One region of the Marinobacter sp. ES-1 genome, then DNA from elsewhere that is predicted to be linked to it. Evidence: riboswitches for the same ligand, from Rfam matches in the RefSeq annotation. Region 1 holds a riboswitch; the other holds the start of a gene.
What was found. Region 1 has a riboswitch for cobalamin ahead of Q668_RS13530 (ribonucleoside-diphosphate reductase subunit alpha). Riboswitches for the same ligand answer to the same signal wherever they lie in the genome.
Positions count from the first base shown of each region.

Region 2: it holds a riboswitch for cobalamin, as region 1 does, so the genes downstream of both, Q668_RS15555 (TonB-dependent receptor plug domain-containing protein) here and Q668_RS13530 (ribonucleoside-diphosphate reductase subunit alpha) in region 1, are expected to answer to the same signal.

Region 1 covers NZ_AXBV01000073.1:24,695-35,168, reverse strand. The annotation lists gene Q668_RS13535 (ribonucleotide-diphosphate reductase subunit beta) at 1-491, opposite strand, end outside; gene Q668_RS13530 (ribonucleoside-diphosphate reductase subunit alpha) at 519-3,278, opposite strand; cobalamin riboswitch at 3,585-3,805, opposite strand; gene nhaB (sodium/proton antiporter NhaB) at 3,895-5,400, opposite strand; gene glmS (glutamine--fructose-6-phosphate transaminase (isomerizing)) at 5,614-7,446, opposite strand; gene glmU (bifunctional UDP-N-acetylglucosamine diphosphorylase/glucosamine-1-phosphate N-acetyltransferase GlmU) at 7,476-8,840, opposite strand; gene Q668_RS13510 (F0F1 ATP synthase subunit epsilon) at 8,990-9,412, opposite strand; gene atpD (F0F1 ATP synthase subunit beta) at 9,451-10,474, opposite strand, start outside.
Region 2 covers NZ_AXBV01000096.1:178,728-189,201, forward strand. The annotation lists gene Q668_RS15530 (EamA family transporter) at 1-780, shown strand, start outside; gene Q668_RS15535 (sodium-dependent transporter) at 940-2,334, shown strand; gene Q668_RS15540 (QsdR family transcriptional regulator) at 2,439-3,017, opposite strand; gene Q668_RS15545 (3'-5' exonuclease) at 3,082-3,804, opposite strand; gene Q668_RS15550 (putative nucleotidyltransferase substrate binding domain-containing protein) at 3,797-5,671, opposite strand; cobalamin riboswitch at 5,793-6,007, shown strand; gene Q668_RS15555 (TonB-dependent receptor plug domain-containing protein) at 6,147-7,985, shown strand; gene Q668_RS15560 (cobalamin-binding protein) at 8,016-8,900, shown strand; gene Q668_RS15565 (FecCD family ABC transporter permease) at 8,914-9,861, shown strand; gene Q668_RS15570 (ABC transporter ATP-binding protein) at 9,861-10,474, shown strand, end outside.

The DNA.
Region 1 (10,474 bases):
TGGATTTTTCCGTTGATCTCCGGCACCACGCGGTAGCGGTTGTAGATCTCGCTCTGGTCCAGGTTCAGGGTTTCGATGCAGTGCTGGTAGGTCCAGGTGTGCAGCGCTTCCTCGTACACCTGGCGGGCCTGGTAGATCTGCAGCTCCGGCGCGCTCATCTTCTCCATCACCGCCAGGCCGATGTTGCGCATGGCGAGGATGTCGGAGGTGGTCAGGTACGCCAGCACGTTCTCGTACACGTGTTTTTCCGCCGGAGTCAGCCGGTGGTGGTAGTCGTGAACGTCCTGCGCCATGTTCACGTCCAGCGGCGTCCAGTGGTTCTTGTTGGCGTTCATGAAGTACTCCCAGGCCCAGGGGTACTTGAACGGTGCCAACTGGTTGATGTCGGTCTCGCCGTTAATCACCCGCTTGTCGTCGACATTCACGGGCGCCGGGCCGCCGGTGGCGGCGGCAGCGGTTTGCGCTTTTGGTTCGTCGTCCCAGTCCAGCATGTGGGTGCCTCCCAAATAAGTAAATGGTTACTGACAAGCTTCGCAGTCGGGATTGTCGATGCTGCACACCTGCGGTTGTGGCGCCGACACCGGCGCGGTCTTCTCGGCGCCGGTGGCGCCCAGGGAGCGCAGGTAGTAGGTGGTTTTCAGGCCGCGTTCCCAGGCCAGCTGGTACAGGGCATCGAGCTTTTTGCCACTGGGTTCAGCCATGTACAGGTTCAGGCTCTGGGCCTGGTCCAGCCATTTCTGACGGCGTGAGGCGGCTTCCACCAGCCAGCGGGCGTCGATCTCAAAGGCGGTGGCGTAGCGGGCCTTGAGTTCGGCGGGAATGCGGTCGATCTGCTGCACGCTGCCGTCGAAGTATTTCAGGTCGTTCACCATCACGTTGTCCCACAGGCCTTCGGCCTTGAGATCGCGGACCAGGGAAGGGTTGACCACGGTGAACTCACCGGACAGGTTCGATTTCACAAACAGGTTCTGGTACGCAGGCTCGATGGATTGCGACACGCCTACGATGTTGGAGATGGTGGCGGTGGGCGCAATGGCCATCACGTTGCTGTTGCGCATGCCGTTTTTGGCAATCAGCTCGCGTACCGGGGTCCAGTCCAGGCGGCTCTCGGTGTTCACCGACAGGTCGCCATCACGGCGGGCTTCTTTCAGTTTCTGGATGGAGTCGATCGGCAGGATGCCCTGGCTCCACAAGGAGCCTTCGTAGGTTTCGTAGGCGCCCCGCTCACCGGCCAGGGTGGCAGAGGCGCGAATGGCGAAGTAACTAAGCTGCTCCATGGCCACATCGGCAAACTCCACCGCTTCCGGGCTGGTGTAAGGCAGGCCCAGTTGATACAGGGCATCCTGGAAACCCATCAGGCCAAGACCCACCGGGCGGTGCTTCAGGTTAGAGTTGCGAGCCTGGGGCACGGCATAGAAATTTATGTCGATCACGTTGTCCAGCATGCGCACCGCCGTGGTGACGGTACGTTCCAGGCGCGCCACGTCCAGTTCTCCGTCCTTGATATGGGCAGCCAGGTTCACCGAACCCAGGTTGCACACGGCAATCTCGTCGGCACTGGTGTTCAGGGTGATTTCGGTACACAGGTTAGAACTGTGCACCACGCCCTGATGCTGCTGCGGCGAGCGCAGGTTGCACGGGTCCTTGAAGGTGATCCAGGGGTGGCCGGTCTCGAACAGCACGGTGAGCATCTTGCGCCACAGCTGTTTGGCCGGAATTTTCTTGAACAGTTTGATCTTGCCTTGCTCGGCCAGGGCTTCGTAGTGCTGGTAGCGCTCGCGGAAGGCGTTGCCGTACAGGTCGTGCAGGTCTGGCACATCGCTGGGGGAGAACAGGGTCCAGTCCCGGTCTTCACGCATGCGTTCGATCAGCAAATCCGGCACCCAGTTGGCGGTGTTCATGTCGTGGGTGCGGCGGCGTTCGTCGCCGGTGTTCTTGCGCAGTTCCAGGAACTCTTCGATGTCCAGGTGCCAGCTTTCCAGGTAGGCACAGACCGCGCCTTTGCGCTTACCGCCCTGATTCACCGCCACGGCGGTGTCGTTGACCACTTTCAGGAACGGCACCACGCCCTGGCTCTGGCCGTTGGTGCCTTTGATGTGGGAACCCAGCGCACGCACGGGCGTCCAGTCGTTGCCCAGGCCGCCGGCCCATTTGGAGAGCAACGCGTTGTCTTTGATGGCGCCGTAAATGCCTTCCAGGTCGTCTTGCACGGTGGTCAGGTAGCAGGAGGACAGCTGAGAGTGGCGGGTGCCGCTGTTGAACAATGTCGGCGTGCTGGCCATGTAGTCGAAGCTGGACAGCAGGTTGTAGAACTCGATGGCGCGGGCGTTGGGGTCGTCTTCCCGCAGGGCCAGGCCCATGGCCACGCGCATGAAGAATACCTGGGGCAGTTCCAGTCGGGCGCCGTTCCAGTGCAGGAAGTAACGGTCGTACAGGGTTTGCAGGCCGAGGAATCCGAACTGGTGGTCGCGCTCGGGTTTCAGGGCTGCGCCCAGGCGTTCCAGGTCAAAGGCGGCCAGGGCTTCGTCCAGCAATTCGTAGCGGATACCGGTATGGATGAAGGCGCTCAGGGCCTGTGGATAACTCTCTGTCAGGGATTGGTTGCGGGGCAAGTCCAGCGCCTCGGCCGCTTCCAGCCGAAGTTGCTCCAGCAACAGGCGGGCAGTCACGGCGCTGTAGTCCGGCTCCCGTTCTATGCGGCCCCGGGCGGTCATGATCAGGGCAGACAACACTTCGGTTTCGGCAATGCCGTCGTACAGGTTGCGCAGGGCTTCCTCCACCAGGGATTCGCCCTCAATGCCGTCCAGCCCGGTCGCGGCCTGCTCTACCTGCAGTTTCATCAAACCCAGGTCCAGCGGCGCCACGCTGCCGTCGGCTTTTTTCACGGTCAGGTGCGGGTGCGCTTCCATGGGTTCTTCAATGGCGCGCTTGCGGGCGTGTTCTTCCCGGTACAGCACGTAGGCCCGGGCCACTTTCTGCTCTTCCGCGCGCATCAGGGCCAGTTCCACCTGGTCCTGAATGTCTTCAATATGCACCTTGCCACCCGCTTTCAGGCGACGGCTGATGGCCTGCACTACCTGTTCGGTAACCCGGTGCACGGCGTCGTTGATGCGGGCAGAACCCGCGGCCTGGTCCCCTTCCACCGCAAGGAAGGCCTTGGTAACGGCGACGGTGATCTTGGAAGGGTTAAAGCCAACGAGGGTGCCGTTGCGTTTGATGACCTGAAGGGATTCTGTAGCGGCAACCGCCGGGGGCTCGGGGGACAGGATGGCAGACATGGAACTTCTCCTTGTGTACGCGTGGTGGTGCAGCCTTTGCGTTTGGGAGAAGGGGGAGGTTTTTGCCACGGAATCCACGGAAGAACACGGAAAGAAAAGACTTACTGATTTTTTTGCCACGAAATCCACGAAAAAACACGAAAGGAAAAGATAAAAAGCTTTTTTTCTTTTCGTAGTAAATCTTTGTTCGTGTTTTTTCGTGGATTTCGTGGCAGAACAGTCTTTTCCTTTTCATTTTTCCGTGTTCTTCCGTGGATTCCGTGGCAAAAAAACCAAAACCCGCCTGCTCACCTTTATAAACGCGAAGGTGCAGTGTCTATCCCTGGCAGGTCTTCGGACTCAGGGGCGTGAACCGTGTGGTTCGGCCTTGCGTGGCGACTTCCCGGCGCTTGCCAGTGTCTTTGTGCCACGCTTGTTCCCCAATACCGCTGCGCGTCAGTTCCGGATTCTCACCGGATTCCCGACTACCTGAGTGATCACGCTTTGATCACAATATATGGTAGTCAACCAAGGACTTGATCACTATATACAGACTAAGGAGCAGATACAAGAACGCCCGTGGAGCTCGGTGAAAGCTGCACGGGCGCCTGGTGGAGCGGTTATTGGCAGTCAATAATCAGAAGGCGTGGGTCACCATGTACAGGCCAACGCCACCCATCACCACGGTGTACGGCAGGGCCATAATCACCATCTTGCCGTAGGACAACCGTACCAGCGGGGCGATGGCGGAGGTGAGCAGGAACAGGAACGCGGCCTGGCCGTTGGGGGTGGCCACGCTGGGCAGGTTGGTGCCGGTGTTGATGGCCACGGCCAGGGTCTGGAAATGGTCAAAGCTGATGGCGCCGGCATCCAGGGCCTGTTTTACTTCGCTGATGTATACGGTGGCCACGAACACGTTGTCGCTGATCATGGACAGCAGGCCATTGGCAATGAAGAACATGCCCGGTTGCTGGCCTTCCGGCAGGCTCAGTACGTATTCGATGATAGGCTTGAACAGGTGCTGCTCGTGGATCACCGCCACGATGGCAAAGAACACCACCAGCAGTGAGGTGAACGGCAGGGATTCCTGGAAGGCTTTGCCGATCTGGTGCTCGTCGATCACGCCGGTGAAGGAAGTGATGAGAATGATCACCAGCAGGCCGATCAGACCAACTTCGGCCACATGGAAGGCCAGGCCCAGAACCAGGATTACCGCGGCAACGGCCTGAATCCACAGGGCAGCCTTGTCCGACTTGGTGCGGCTGCTGCGCTCGTTTTCGGCGAATTCCTCAAGTACCCGGCGAACCGGCTTGGGCAGGCGGCCTCCGTAGCCAAACCAGCGCAGTTTTTCCAGGGCCCAGCAGGTAAACAAACCGGCAATCAGAACCGGAATACTTACCGGTGCCATATGCAGGAAAAAGCTGACGAAATCCCAGCCTACTACTTTAGCAATCAGCAGGTTCTGGGGTTCGCCTACCATGGTGGCGACGCCGCCAAGCGCTGTGCCGATTGCACCGTGCATCAGCAGGCTGCGCAGAAATGCCCGGAAGTTCTCCAGGTCTTCCCGATGCAGCTCCACCACTTCGTCGTCGCTGTTAGCGTTGTGGTCTTTCTGCTGATAACCCTTGCCGGAGGCCACCTTGTGGTAAACCGAGTAGAAGCCGACGGCCACACTGATGATGACGGCAGTCACCGTCAGGGCATCGAGGAACGCCGACAGCAGCGCCGCCGCGCCGCAAAACAGCAGTGAAAGCGCCGATTTGGAGCGCACACCCACCAGGATCTGGGTGAAGGTCACCAGCAGCAGCTCTTTCATGAAATAGATGCCTGCCACCATGAACATCAACAGCAGGATAACCGGGAAGTTGATCAGCACCTCATGGTACACGGCGTCGGCGTTGGTTAGCCCAATCAGTAAGGCCTCCACCGCCAGTAAGCCGCCTGGCAATAATGGGTAACACTTCAAGGCCATGGCCAGGGTAAAGATGAACTCGGCAATCAGCAGCCAGCCTGCCGTCACCGGCCCGAACACAAACATCACAATCGGGTTGGCAATCAGAAACAGCAGAATAACCTGCTTGTACCAGTTGGGCGCCTTGCCCAGGAAATTGCGGGTAAATCCGGAAACGAGAGTGTCGGGCATTGCATCAGTTCTTCTTGAATTGGCGGCTAAAAAAGTATGCAACAGGCAACCATTACCTGCCTTGATATTTGTGTATAGGGTACCCCTGTGGGGCCGCCCGGGTCTCCGTACATGGACCTACATCGCCCGGAAAGACTTGCTCTGGATCATGTTCCCGGAAAATCAGGCTGGCCCCGGTTTACCGCGGACGGCGGCCAGCCTGAATCTCGCCGTTTATTCCACCGTCACACTCTTGGCCAGGTTTCGGGGCTGGTCCACATCAGTGCCCTTAAGTACTGCAACGTGGTACGACAGCAGCTGCAAAGGCACGGTGTAGACAATGGGCGCCGTGATCTCGTGCACAGACGGAATCTGCATCACATGCAGCCCCTCTTCAGGCTTCACATCGGCATCCCTGTCGGCAAATACAAACAGCTCTCCGCCACGGGCCCGGACTTCTTCGAGGTTCGATTTCAGTTTCTCAAGCAAGTCGTTGTTCGGCGCCACGGTGACCACCGGCATCTCGCTGTCGACCAGCGCCAGCGGACCATGTTTGAGCTCACCGGCCGGATAGGCTTCGGCATGGATGTAGGAGATCTCTTTAAGCTTGAGCGCCCCTTCCATGGCCACCGGGAACTGGGAGCCACGGCCCAGGAACAGGCTGTGGTGCTTGTCCATAAAGGCCTTGGACATTTCTTCGATGTCAGCATCCAGTGCCAGCACATCGCTGACCTGCTTTGGCAGCTGATGGATAGCAGCCACGATCTCTGCCTCTTTCTCTTCGCTCAGGCCGTTGTGGCGGGCCAGGGCCAGGGTAAAGATCAGCAGCGCGGTCAGCTGGGTGGTGAACGCCTTGGTGGAGGCTACGCCAATCTCGGGGCCGGCCTGCGTCATGATCACCAGGTCGGATTCCCGCACCAGGGAGCTGCCCGGTACGTTACAGATGGCCAGGGCGGCGCGGAAGCCGGCTTTCTTGGCCTGGCGCAGTGCGGCCAGGGTATCGGCAGTTTCGCCGGACTGGGAAATGCACAGGAACAGGGTATCCGGCTGGATCACGTGCTTGCGATAGCGGAACTCGGAGGCCACTTCCACGGAACAGGGCACACCGGCCAGGTCTTCAATCCAGTAACGGGCCACCATGCCGGCGTGGTAGGAAGTACCACAGGCGATGATCTGCACATGACGTACGTTTTCCAGCAGGTTGGCGGCGTCGGTGCCCAGGGCCTGCTCCAGTACCCGGCTGTCGGTAATCCGGCCTTCCATGGTGGCCTTGATAACTTTCGGCTGCTCGTAGATTTCCTTGAGCATGTAGTGGCGGTATTCGCCCTTGTCGGCGGAATCGGCACCGTGCTCGAAACGGGTAACGGTGCGCTCTACGGCCTTGCCTTCGCGGTCATGGATGTCGATGCTGCCTTTGTGGATGTCGGCCATGTCGCCTTCTTCCAGGAACATGAAGCGGTCGGTCACCGGCAGCAGGGCCAGCTGGTCAGAGGCGATGAAGTTTTCACCGATTCCGACACCCACCACCAGTGGGCTGCCCTGGCGACACACCACCATGTGGTCCGGCTCGTCGGCATGCACCACGGCCAGGGCGTAGGCACCACGCAGGCGATCCAGCGCGGTTTTCACGGCCTGGTACAGGCCGCCGCCCGCCCTGTAGTTCTTGCCGATCAGGTGGGCAACCACTTCGGTGTCGGTCTGGGAGGTGAACTCGAAGCCTTCCGCTTTCAGTTCGTCGCGCAGTTCCTGATAGTTTTCGATAATACCGTTATGAACGATGGCCAGCCGGTCGCCGGACATATGGGGATGGGCGTTAAGCTTGGACGGCTCGCCATGGGTGGCCCAGCGGGTGTGGGCAATGCCCACGTAGCCGGCAACAGGGTTGGCGGCGATGGCGTCTGCCAGGGCAGCAACCTTGCCCACTTCCCGGGCCCGCTGTACCTGATCGGCGCTGCTGATAACGGCCATACCGGCGGAGTCGTAACCCCGGTATTCAAGGCGGCGCAGGCCCTCCAGCAAAATACCCTGGACGTCCCGTTCAGATACCGCTCCTACAATCCCACACATGCTGTTGTCACCTGTTCGTTAATCGATCGTTACGCTTTTTTTGGCCGTTCCCAACCCGCGATATTCCGTTGCTTGCCCCGGGCCACGGCCAGTTCGCCTTCACTGATGTCCCGGGTGATGGTGGAACCGGCGCCAATCGTGGCCTGCTCGGCAACGGTCACCGGCGCTACCAGCGAGGTGTTGGAACCCACAAAAACGCCATCGCCAAGCACCGTTTTGAATTTGTTCACGCCATCATAGTTGCAGGTGATGGTGCCTGCACCCACATTCACGTTACGGCCCAGTGAGGCATCGCCCACGTAGCTCAGGTGGTTGATCTTGCTGCCCTCACCCACCACGGCTTTCTTGGTTTCCACAAAGTTGCCGACCTTGGTGTTGGCGGCCAGCTCGGTACCCGGGCGCAGGCGGGCAAACGGGCCGATCTGGGCGTTGGCACCCACCACGGCACCTTCAATCACACTGTTGGCCTTGATCTCGGCGCCATCGGCAATGGTAGCGTCTTTAATCACACAGTTGGGGCCGATCACCACATTGCTGCCCAGGCTGACCTTGCCTTCAAACACTGCATTGATATCAATCCACAGGTCGTTGCCAATGGTCAGCTCGCCACGCACATCGATACGGGCCGGGTCGGCCAGGGTGGCACCTTCGGTCATCAGGCGCTCGGCCTGCTGGCGCTGGTACCAGCGCTCCAGCTCGGCCAGCTGCAGCCGGTTGTTCACGCCCTGCACCTCGAACGGGTTCAGCGGCTGTGAAACTGTCACCGACAGCCCGTTGTTCACCGCCATCGCGATGATGTCGGTCAGGTAGTATTCACCCTGGGCATTACTGTTTGATAATGCCGGCAGCCAGCTTTTCAGGTGGCTGGCAGAGACCGCCAGAATACCGGTGTTCACTTCCTGGATGTCCTGCTGTTCGGCGGTGGCGTCTTTCTGTTCCACAATCGCCTGCACCAGCCCCTGTTCGTTGCGGACAATCCGGCCGTAGCCGTGGGGGTTGTCCATATCCACGGTCAGCAGGGCCAGGTTGCTGTCATCCAGCTCGCTGACCATGGCTTCCAGCGTCTCTTTACGGGTCAGCGGAACATCGCCATACAGCACCAGTACCCGGGCGTTATCTGGCAGGGCCGGCAGGGCCTGGGCCACGGCATGGCCGGTACCCAGTTGTTCGGTCTGGAGCACCCAGTTCACCGAGTCGTCGTGCAACGATGCCCGTACCTGGTCCGCGCCATGGCCGATCACCGTGTGAATTTTTTCCGCGCCCAGCTGCTTGGCGGTATCCACCACATGGTGCAGCATGGCTTTGCCTGCCACCGGGTGCAGTACCTTGGGCAGTGCGGACTTCATCCTTGAGCCCTGGCCGGCGGCCAGGATCACAACGTGTAGCGGGTTCATGGGGCGTTCAGCTCCAAACTCTTTATCCGTTGGAAAATAAAAAACCGCGTCCCGGCGGAAACCCCTCTGTTTCCGGTAGGAAACACAGAGCCCTCCACCTGAGGATGCGGTTCACTGTCAGGCCAGTCCGGGCACTGACACAAGCCTGCTTAACGCAGGTTCTTGCGCAGTTTCTGGATGGTGCGCAGCTGAGCGGCCGCTTCGGCCAGCTCGGCAGCAGCACGCGAGTACTCGAACTCGCCTGTCTTGTTCGCCAGTGCCTTCTCGGCTTGCTTCTGGGCTTCCAGGGCCGCTGCTTCGTCCACATCCTTGGCACGAACGGCGGTGTCGGCCATCAGGGTAACCAGATTGGGCTGTACTTCCAGGTAACCACCGGATACGTACAGAATTTCCTCACTGCCACCCTGCTTGATGATCCGCACTGCGCCGGGCTTCAGCCCGGTCAGCAGCGGAGCATGGCCATACTGGATGCCAAGCTCACCTTCGGTACCGGTGGCGATCAGCATCTCCACCAGGCCCGAATAGATTTTTTCCTCGGCACTTACGACGTCACAATGTACGGTCATAGCCATTTCTTACGCCTCTTGGGTCTGAAAGGAAAAAAGGTGTCTTACTTACCTTCCTTCTCTTTCATTGCCTTAGCTTTCTCAATCGCTTCTTCGATGCCGCCGCACATGTAGAACGCCTGCTCCGGCATGTCGTCGTAGTCACCGTTGAGAATGCCTTCGAAGCTGGCGATGGTCTCTTTCAGAGACACGTACTTACCCGGGGAACCGGTAAATACTTCAGCAACGTGGAACGGCTGCGACAGGAAACGCTCGATCTTACGGGCACGGGCTACGGTCAGCTTGTCTTCTTCAGACAGCTCGTCCATACCCAGGATCGCGATGATGTCTTTCAGTTCCTTGTAGCGCTGCAGAACGTTCTGAACACCACGGGCAACGTTGTAGTGCTGCTCACCGATCACCAGCGGATCCAGCTGACGGGAGGTGGAGTCGAGCGGATCGATCGCCGGGTAGATACCCTTGGACGCGATGTCACGGCTCAGTACCACGGTCGCGTCAAGGTGCGAGAAGGTGGTGGCCGGAGACGGGTCGGTCAAGTCATCCGCCGGTACGTATACCGCCTGGATAGAAGTGATGGAACCGGTCTTGGTAGAGGTGATCCGCTCCTGCAGCTGACCCATCTCTTCCGCCAGTGTCGGCTGGTAACCTACCGCTGAAGGCATACGGCCCAGCAGTGCAGATACTTCAGTACCGGCCAGGGTGTAACGGTAGATGTTGTCAACGAACAGCAGTACGTCACGGCCTTCGTCACGGAACTTCTCGGCCATCGTGAGACCGGTCAGGGCCACACGCAGACGGTTTCCAGGGGGCTCGTTCATCTGGCCGTAAACCATGGCAACCTTATCGAGAACGTTGGATTCCTTCATTTCGTAGTAGAAGTCGTTACCTTCCCGGGTCCGCTCACCAACACCGGCGAATACGGAGAGACCGGAGTGCTCTTTCGCGATGTTGTTGATCAGTTCCATCATGTTTACGGTCTTGCCTACGCCGGCACCACCGAACAGACCAACCTTACCACCCTTGGCGAACGGGCAGATCAGGTCGATAACCTTGATTCCGGTTTCCAGC
Region 2 (10,474 bases), on a different contig from region 1:
AGCGACTTTGCGGTGCTCAGCCGGGTGTTGCTGGCAGCTCTGGTATTCCTGCCCCTGACCCGCTGGCGTGGTGTTCCCGGAGGCATGAAGCTGGGCATCATGGCCACCGGTATGCTGCAGTTCGGTATCACCTACCTGTGCCTGTACCGCTCGTTCAGTTACTTGACGGTGCCGGAAGTGCTGTTGTTCACCATCTTCACTCCGCTGTATGTCACCCTGCTGGACGATGCCCTGTACCGCCGGTTTTCCCCGGTGGCCCTGCTGGCTGCGGCCATCGCCACCCTGGGCGCCGGCATTATCCGCTACGACGGCCTGAGCGAAGACTACATCACTGGTTTCCTGTTGTTGCAGGTGGCCAATTTCACCTTTGCCGCCGGCCAGGTGGGCTACAAGCATGTAATGCAGCGTTACCCGCTGGAGCTGCCGGGCTACCGCACTTTCGGTTATTTCTTCTTTGGCGCGCTGGTCATCGCCCTGCCGTCGTTCCTGGTTTTCGGCAATCCGGACAAGCTGCCGGCTACCGGCTTGCAGTGGGGGATTCTGGCCTGGCTTGGCCTGGCGGCTTCTGGTTTGGGCCTGTATCTGTGGAACCGCGGCGGCTGCCAGGTGGATGCTGGTACCCTGGCGATCATGAATAATGCCCTGGTGCCGGCCGGCTTGCTGATTAACCTGTTGATCTGGAACCGGGATGCGGACCTCGGGCGGCTGGCGCTCGGCGGCCTGGTGATTGCGTTCTCGCTGTGGGTGAATAACCGGTTTCGGCGGCAGGCCCTGGCCTGATCTCCTGGCCGGGGCCGGCCGTAAACAACTGAACAACATTTCAACACTGGCATCGTTTGGCCAGTGCTGGCAGAATCCGGCCCCAACTGCCCCAGCACTCAGGCTCGGCGCACTCACAATCCGTAATTTCCTAAAGCCAAAAGCACAGGAATAAAACTCATGACTCAGTCCAACTCCGCAGCTGACAGCGGTACCGGGGCTCGCGGACTCTGGTCTTCCAGACTCGCGTTTATTCTGGCAGCAACCGGTTCTGCTGTCGGCCTTGGTAACGTGTGGAAGTTTCCCTACGTAACCGGTGAAAACGGCGGCGGCGCGTTCGTTCTCGTTTACCTGCTCTGTATCTTCATCATCGGTATTCCCATCATGATGGCCGAGGTGTTTATCGGCCGGAATGGTCGCCACAACCCGATCACCAGTTTCCGGCTGGTGGCAGAGCGCAACCTGGCGTCTCCGGGTTGGCGTATTTCTGCCATCATCGGTATGTTCGCGGCCTTTATCATTCTGTCGTTCTACTCCGTTATCGGTGGCTGGGCGGCTTCCTACATCGGCCACGCGGCCATGGGTGACTTTACCGGCGGCACGGCGGATTCGGTAGGCGCCTTGTTCGAGGGTTTGAAGAGCAACCCCGGCCTGTTGCTGTTCTGGCATACCGTGTTTATGGCGCTGGTTATCCTGGTGGTAGCCCGTGGCCTGAAGGGTGGCCTTGAGCGTGCTGCGACCATCCTGATGCCGGCACTGCTGGTGTTGCTGCTGGTAGTGGTGGGCTATGCCACCACCACCGGGCATTTCGGCGAAGCGGTCAGCTTCCTGTTTACCCCGGATTTCAGCGCCCTGACCATTGACGGCGTCCTGATTGCCCTGGGCCACGCGTTCTTCACCCTGAGCCTGGGTATGGCCATCATGATGGCCTACGGTTCTTACCTGGGTAACGATGTGAAGATCGGCCGCACGGCGGTCAGCGTTGCGATCATGGATACCGTGGTGGCCCTGCTGGCAGGCCTTGCCATCTTCCCTGTGGTGTTTGCCAACGGTCTGGAAGCCGGTGCCGGACCCGGCTTGATTTTCCAGACCCTGCCGCTGGCGTTCGGTAACATGCCGATGGGTAGTCTGTTCGGTACCCTGTTCTTCGTTCTGCTGCTCTTTGCTGCCTGGACCTCTGGCATTTCCCTGCTGGAGCCAGTGGTTGAGTGGGTTGAGGAAAAAACCAGCCTGGGCCGTACCGGCAGTGCCATTGTCGCCGGCGGTGCCTGCTGGGCGCTGGGTATTGCCTCGATCCTGTCACTGAACGTGTGGTCTGGCGTTACCCCGCTGGGCATGTTCACAGCCTTTGAAGGCAAGACCATCTTCGACCTGCTGGACTACTTCACCGCCAATATCATGCTGCCGCTGTCCGGTATGCTGACCGCCATTTTTGTGGGCTGGTTTGTGGCCAAGGAGTCTCTGAAGAGCGACCTGGCCATGGGTGCTGGTGCCTTTGCCCTGTGGCACATTCTGCTGCGGTTCGTAACTCCGGTTGCGGTGGCGATTGTGTTTGTTTACAACCTGATCGGTTGATCCGGTGCGGCCGTTCTGGCCGCTGCCACACCACAAAAAAACCGGCGCTGGTAGCAGTGCCGGCTTTTTTTGTACCTGAAGATGACTGCCTGAACCTTGCCGTTCTAGACCTTGCCGCCCAGCAGGATGCGCACCGCCGTGCAGGCATCTTCGAGTTCTTCGTCCCGGGGGTCGTGGCCGCCGATGATGTCGCTGTACAGGCAGGACTCGGCAATGCGGACCATAAAGTAGGACAGGCTCTGGATGTTCATGGGCGGGCTCAGGTGGCCAGCGCGCACTTCGTCCTTGAGTAAGCGGGTGTTCACTTCCACGGTGCGGGCGTGCAGCGTGGAGTGGGAGGAAGTGAGCATTTTCAGGGCGTATTCCGGGTCCTGATGCAGGAACTTTCGCAACGGTGCAAAGTGCAGGATGGTCATGTTGATGTGGCGGAACACGCCCACCACGTAGTCGACGCCATGGCCGGGGGTAATGGCACGGGCTTCTTTGTAGAGAGGTTCGTACAGGGACCAGAGAATCTCACCAATCAGCAGGTCCCGGTTGCCCACCCAGCGGAACAGGGTGGCGCGGCCTATGTGCAGGTCATCGGCCAGGGCCGCCAGGCTGATCTTTTCCCCTTTCAGCCACATTCGTCGGGCGCGTTTGAAGGCGTCCAGAGGCGTAGGTTTGGTGATGGTGTCGGTCACTGTGGTCTCTTTGGCAGATTTGCCGTTTATTCTAGCGATTGCCGCCTGCAGGGGCTATGGGTCCTTATACCCACAGGTCGCCAATGGGCGTATCCGGGCTGAAGTGATGAAGTACCTGGGCCTGGAACAGTTCGGCGGTGGCGATGGCGTCGATCAGCGCATTGTGGCCGGCGTAGTGGGGCAGACCGTAGCGGATCCGGCTGTCGGGCAGGCGGATAGAGATGGGCTTTTTCCCCATCAGTTGCTGCCACCGGCCGGGGTTTCGTTTGGGGTGCAGGTAGGCTTCGATGGCCATGGTGTCGATGACCGGGAAGAGCAGCTGTTCTTTCAGGCGCCATTGCAGGGCCATGTTCAGGAACGGCCGCTCTATGTTGCGGTAGTGCACCACGGGTATGCGGCCCTTGAGGTGCTGGAACAGGGTGTCGAGCACCTCGGCAAGGTCCGGGGCGTGTTCAATTTCGCTGTGGGTGATGCCGTGAATCGTAACGGTGTCCTGCTCCAGCGGCAGCTGCGGGCGGACGATCTGGTGCCAGGCCTCGCCGAGTTGTATGCCGCCCAGGGTAAAGGGCACCAGGCCGATGCTGACAATGGAGTGCTTGTTGACGTCCAGGCCAGTGGTTTCGAAGTCCAGGGCGACCAGCGGAACGTCGCGCACGGGGGTGGTGGCATCCGGGCAGCCGGCGTTGTAGAAGTCGCGAATCCGCGCGTCCTTTGCCTGTTTAGCCTGCTGGCGGTAGGTGTCTGGCCAGTTCCGGTTACTGTTGCTGCTTTCGATGGCGTTAGACATTCCGCGTGGCTCCGGCGTTGTAGCGGAAGCGCAGGAATTTCTGGGCGTTGCTGACGATCTGGAAGGCGTCTTTCAGGTGGCTGCGTTCAAACGGCGACAGGTCCTCCGGGCGTACGTTGTTGTCCGGGTCGCGGCCCTCTTCGATGGCCAGGGCCTGATGGCGGATGCGGACGATGGAGATGAATTCCAGGGCATCCCGCAGGTTGCCGGCGTCGTCGTCCAGAATGAGTTTGGTTTTGGCGATGTCGCGCAGGCGTTCGAAGGAGTTCTGGGAGCGGGAACCGCAGGCCAGGGCGTGCACCCGGATGAGGTCAGAAACCGGTGCAGTGCCGCGGCGTTTGAGGTTGAAGGTTTTCTGGTGCTTGCCGTCTTCTTCCAGCACAAAGGTGCGGAAGAAACCCAGGGGCGGTGTGCGGTTCAGGGCATTCCTGGCCAGGAACGTGAGGAAGCGCTGACTTCCTCCGGCCTTTTCCACAATCAGGGTTTTCAGCTGCTCGGCAAAGTCGGTTTCGCCGTAGATGCCGTCCAGGTCGAAGAAGATGTTGCTGTTGAGCAGGGCTTCGGCCTTGGGGTTATCGATCCAGTCAGTGAAATAGTCTTTCCAGACCCTCAGCGGTTGCCGCCATTTCGGGTTGGTGGCCATGATGTCGCCGGTACAGTAGGTGTAGCCGCACTCGGCCAGGCCGTCGGAGACGAACTTGGCCAGGGCCAGGAAGTAGTCGTCGTGTTCTTCCGGAATGAAACTGTCGTCCAGGATCATGGCGTTGTCCTGGTCTGTGACTACCAGCTGCTCGTCCCGGGCCATGGAACCCAGCGCCATGAAACAGTAGGGCACCGGTGGCGGGCCGAGCTTTTCTTCGCCCAGTTCGAGTAACCGCTGGCTGAAACTGCGGCCGATTCCGGCCATGGCACTGCCGATCATGTGGGAGTTGGCGTCTTCGTTGACCATGCGCACGAAGCTCTCGCGCACCTCCAGGCTGATTTTTTTCAGGCCTTTGACGTCTTGCTGGTGGTAGATGTTGCTGACCAGGAACAGGCTGCTCTGGCTTTCGTATTTCACAATGTCGGACAGGGCAACCACGCCCCGTACTTCATCGCCTTCCATCACCGGCAGGTGGTGCACATTGTTGTGCAGCATGGTGAGCATGGCTTCGAAGATAAAGGAACGGGCGCTGATGGTGATCAGCCCTTCCGACATGATTTCGCTGATGGGCGTTTCCGAGGCCAGGGCGTGGGTAACTGCCCGGGTGCGCAGGTCGCGGTCGGTAATAATGCCCTGCAGTTTCGGCCGGTCGCCGGCTTCATCCATCAGCAGCAGCGCAGATACACCGTTTTCCGTCATGATGCGGGCGGCTTCCTGCAGGCGCACGGTGGTAGGAGCGGAGATTGGCTCCCGGGAGATCAGCCGGGTGACCTTGGCGGTCATCAGTTCGTTGGATTTCTCCCGGCGCGACAGGGCCGAGCGCAGCCGGCTGCGGTCTTCGATCTCGACAAAGTCGGCGAAGCTTTCATCCTGTTCCCACAGATACTGGAAAGTGACGTCCGGTATTTTGTAGATCAGGCAGTCCTCAATAGCCTTGGCGGGAAAGCGTACTTTCTTGTTCATCATCAGGCCGAACTGGCCGAAAATCTCGCCCTCGCCCACCCGGTTATAAAGTTCGCCCGAGCGGCGGAAGATTTCCACCGCACCACTGCGAATATAATGCAGCCAGTGGTTCTGCTGGCCCAGCTCCAGGATATGGCTGCCAGCCCGGAAGTACACCACTTCAATGCCGGCCACGATCTTTTCGAGCAGCTCCTCCGGCATGTCATCGAACGGCGGGTACTGGGCAATGTGGTTGCGGATGTCGAGCAGCTCGGCCTGCATAAAACTCCCTGATCTGGCAGTAAAAAGAATGTGTTAACTGATGAATATAGCAGTGCGAACTGTGCGGGGCCACGCAACCTTTTGATAGATCTCGTTGACCACTTTGGCTGGTGTTGCTAGCCTTGCGCCACTTTTTTCAGGTGCCCGTTGCAAAAGCGCAGCGGGTGAAACGGGAAATCGGTGCGCCATTGTATGGCTAATCCGATGCTGCCCCCGCAACGGTAAGCAGGTTAACGGCAATCTGATGCGCCACTGTGCTTCGGCATGGGAAGGTGATTGCCCCGGAGTTCGCTCTGCCTGCAAGCCCGGAGACCGGCCTGGAAAAACACCCGGAGTTGCGGTGGGCTGCTTGGGTGGGCGAATCCCGGCCCGTTTCACAACACCGCACCCGCCTGCCCTCTGCCCGTTCCGCAACCTTAAGCCTGAACCTTGAGTATCAACCCGTGCGGGTGCGCGCGGTTGGCGGAGTAAAGCGATGCATACCCTGAAGTTTCCTGCCGCAATTGCCGGCGTTTCCATGTTGACCCTGCCCCTGGCTGTGGCTGCCCAGTCTTCCGAACCTGCTGAAAACCTTGATCCGATTGTCGTGACTGCGACCCTTGGGCCGAAGACGGTGGGGGAGAGTTTGTCTTCGGTGACGGTGATTGAGCGCGCAGATATCGAGCGCCGGCAACCGGCCGAGTTCCGGGATCTTTTGCGTGCTCAACCGGGTGTTCATGTGGTGTCTGATGGTAGTTACGGTAAAACCACCAGCCTGTTTCTGCGTGGCGCCGGTAGTTCCGGCACGGTTCTTCTACTGGATGGAATTCGTTTGCGCTCGGGCACAGCTGGTATCCCGCCCTGGCAGTTTCTGCCACCGGAGCTGATGGAGCGTGTGGAGCTGGTGCGTGGTGCCAAGAGTTCATTGTATGGTGCTGATGCTGTCGGCGGTGTGGTTCAGGCCTTCACGCTGGAGCCACAGGCGAACCAACAGGGGTGGGCTGAAGTATCGGGTGGTTCTCACAAGACCCGTGAGACCTCAGTTGGCGTTGCTGGTAAAGCGGGACAAACTTCTGTGCTGGCAAGCGGTGTTTACTCCGATACTGATGGAACCAACCTGCGTGCCGGTGGCGATGACAAAGGCTTTCGCAATGCAGGCGGCCTCGCCAAGATCAGCCACCGGTTCGAGCAAGGTGGCGGAGCTGGTGTAACCGTTTTTCAGTCTGAAGGTAACACTGAGTTCGAGAACGGCGATACCGATTACATGATCCGGGCGGCCGGGCTGTATGTTGAGGCGGTGGCCAGCGATTACTGGCGTACCCGGATCCAGTTCTCGGAAGCACGGGATGAGCAGGAAACGTTCGGTGCCTACCCGAGCATCTACGATTCATTGTCCCGTTCTGCCCGTTGGGAGAACACGCTGACCGCCGGTGTTCATGAACTGGTGCTGGGCTCCGAAGTGATGGTGGATGAAGTCGAGGGCAGCGACGAGTTTACCGAAACCAGCCGTACCAACGCTGCGGTGTTTGGCCAGGGGCGCCTGAACTTCGGGGCAACGGATGTCATGCTGAGCCTGCGCCTGGATGATAACGAAGCCTTTGGCAAAGAAGAGACCGGTGGCATTGCCGTTGGCCACCAATTTGATCGTGCTCATCGGGTTCGTCTGAGCTATGCGACCTCATTCAGGGCGCCGACTTTCAATGATCTCTACCTGACCACACCTTACTACACCGGTAACCCGAACCTGGAGGCGGAACAGGGCGAGATGGTTGAACTGGGCATGTCGGGTCGCTACGACCGTTGGTTCTGGGATCTGGCGCTTTACCAGAATGATGTGGAAGACCTGATTACCTATGTATCTGATCCGGTTACCTGGAATGGCACCATGGAGAACGTGGAGACTGCAAGGATTCGCGGTGCTGAACTCTCATCCGGTTTCGACACTGGCGGCTGGAATATCGCGGCGGCCCTAAGCTACTCGGATACAGAAAACAGGGACACGGGTGCCCGTTTGCCTCGTCGTGCGGAAAAGACCGCGCGACTTGATGTTGATCGGCTGTTCTCGCGGTGGTCGGTAGGCGCCAGCCTTGTTGCTGAAGGCAATCGCTATAACGATGCCGCTAACACCAGCCTCTTGCCAGGCCACGGCACCGTCGATCTGCGAGCCGCCTGGAATTTCCTGCCCGGATGGTCGGCCAGCTTCAAGGTGGATAATGTGCTGGATCGTCGTTACACCACCAGCCTTGGCAGTGACAACGTCACCTTCGAGCCGTTCGACTATCTCGCCGCAGGCCGGACGTACATGGCAAGCGTACGCTATGATTTCAGCCGGTAAAGTACTTATCCAGAAAGGTATTGTTTCCTGATGATGGCTCGCGGGCTCACCCTCCTGACCGCTCTCCTACTAGCACCCCTCCCGGTGCTGGCAGAAACCCTGTGTGCCCGCGATGCCCTGCAACGTGATGTCTGCCTGCCGGATGCCGCCACCCGAATTGTCTCCCTGTCGCCCGGCGCCACGGAGCTTCTTTTTTCCGCCGGTGCCGGCGACAAGGTGGTGGGCGCCGGGGCCTGGAGTGATTATCCGCCAGCGGCGGAGCAGTTGCCCCGTGTGGGGGACAGCAACCGGTTGGACCTGGAGGTGATTCTTTCGTTGCAGCCAGACCTGGTGGTGGCCTGGGTGGATGGTAATTCCCGACAGCAGGTGGAGCGGCTGGAGCAGCTGGGTTTGCCGGCGTTCTGGCTGTCGCCCAGGGAGTTTGAGGATATTCCCCGGGCTATTGAACAGCTTGGTACGCTGGCGGGTACTTTGGATGTGGCGCAATCCGAAGCGCTGTCGTTCCGGCAGGGCATCCGGGAACTGGAGGAACGCTACCACTCAGCCGACCCCATTCGGGTGTTCTACCAGATCTGGGATCAGCCCCTGATGACCATCAACCGGGATGAGTTGATCGGTAAAGCCATCGAGCTGTGTGGCGGTATCAATGTCTTTGGTCACCTGCCCCGGCTGGTGCCTCGCATCAGTACCGAGGCGGTTCTGGAAGCCGCACCGGAGGTGATTGTAACCTCTGGCCGTGAGGGCAATGACCGGGCGTGGCTGGCAAGCTGGGAAGCCTACCCAGGCTTGCCGGCGGTCGCTGCCGGCAACCTCTTCCTGGAGCCGCCGGATCTTCTTGCCCGCCCGACTGTTCGTATGCTCGAAGGCGTAAGCCATCTGTGCCAGACACTGGAGACCGCCCGTGGCCGGCTTTAATGCCCTGCGTCCGCTGGCTGTGCTGGTGCTGATCAGCATCGCCGCAGTCACCTTCGCCATCGCCGTGGGCAGTGCCCAGATTGGCGTTGGCAAGGTGGTGTGGGTGTTGGCCGGGGGCGGCTCGGACCTGGATCGTACCCTGATCCTGGATCTACGCCTGCCCCGGGTGCTCAGCGCCTTTGCTGTGGGTGGCTTGCTGGCGGTGGCCGGTGCCTTGATGCAGGTATTGCTGCGCAACCCCCTGGCGGACCCCTATGTACTTGGCCTGTCTGGCGGTGCAGCGGTGGGCGCCCTGCTGGCTATGCTGGCGGGTATGGCCGGATTGATTGTGTCCGGTTCCGCCTTTGCCGGTGCCATGCTGGCCACCCTGCTGGTGTTTGGCCTGGCCCACGGCAGCGGCAGCTGGACACCTTCGCGCCTGCTGCTGACCGGTGTTGTAGTAGCTGCTGGCTGGGGTGCATTGATTACCCTGATCCTGGCCATGACACCGGCAGCCCGGTTGCCGGGCATGCTGTACTGGCTGATGGGCGACCTGTCTCATTCCGGCCAGCCCTGGCCCGGTTTGCTGGTGTTGGTGCTGGTGATCCTGCTGGTGCTGCCGCTGGGCCGGAGCCTGAATGTACTTGCCCGGGGTTCCATGCAGGCGGCGGCGCTGGGCGTGTCGGTTCGGCCGCTGGAATGGCTGGTGTACCTGCTGGCCAGTTTGCTGACTGCAACCGCCGTGACCATGGCCGGTGCAGTCGGGTTTGTCGGGCTGGTGGTGCCGCATATGCTTAGGCTGGTGCTGGGCAATGACCAGCGCCTGATTCTGCCTGCCTGTGCCCTGGCCGGTGGCATTCTGCTGGTGCTGGCGGATACCCTGGGGCGGGTGGTGATTGCCCCGGAGCAACTGCCGGTGGGTGTGATTACCGCTTTGCTGGGGGTGCCCACCTTCCTGTACCTGCTGTACCGGAGCCGATGATGACGACGTTGGCGACTCACGAGCTTGTGATCGACATTCCCGGGCGGGCGTCCGGATCGCCACTGGGACTGCAGGTTGCACCGGGGCAGATCTGGGGTGTGCTCGGCCCCAACGGTACCGGCAAAACCACCCTGCTCCACACCCTGGCTGGCCTTCGGCCACCCCGAGGCGGGCAGGTGTTGCTGGATCAGAAACCCCAAACCTCTCTGCGTCGCAAACAGGTGTCCCGTAATGTTGGTTTAGTCTTTCAGGACCGGCAAGACGGCTTCCCCGCCACGGTCCTGGAAACCGCCCTGATTGGCCGTCATCCCTGGCTCTCGGCCTGGCAAATGGAATCCGCGAACGATATCGCCCTGGCCGAACAGGCCCTGCAGGCCCTGGATGTAGCGCACCTGCGGGATCGTCTGGTCAGCACCCTGTCTGGCGGCGAACGCCAGCGGGTAGCTATTGTCACCCTGATGACCCAGAACCCGGACATCTGGTTGCTGGACGAACCCACCAACCACCTGGACCTGCACCATCAGGTGGCCGTGATGAACCTGCTCACCGCCCGTGCCAACAGCGGCAAGGCGGTGTTTATGTGCCTGCACGACCTGAACCTGGCTGCCCGCTG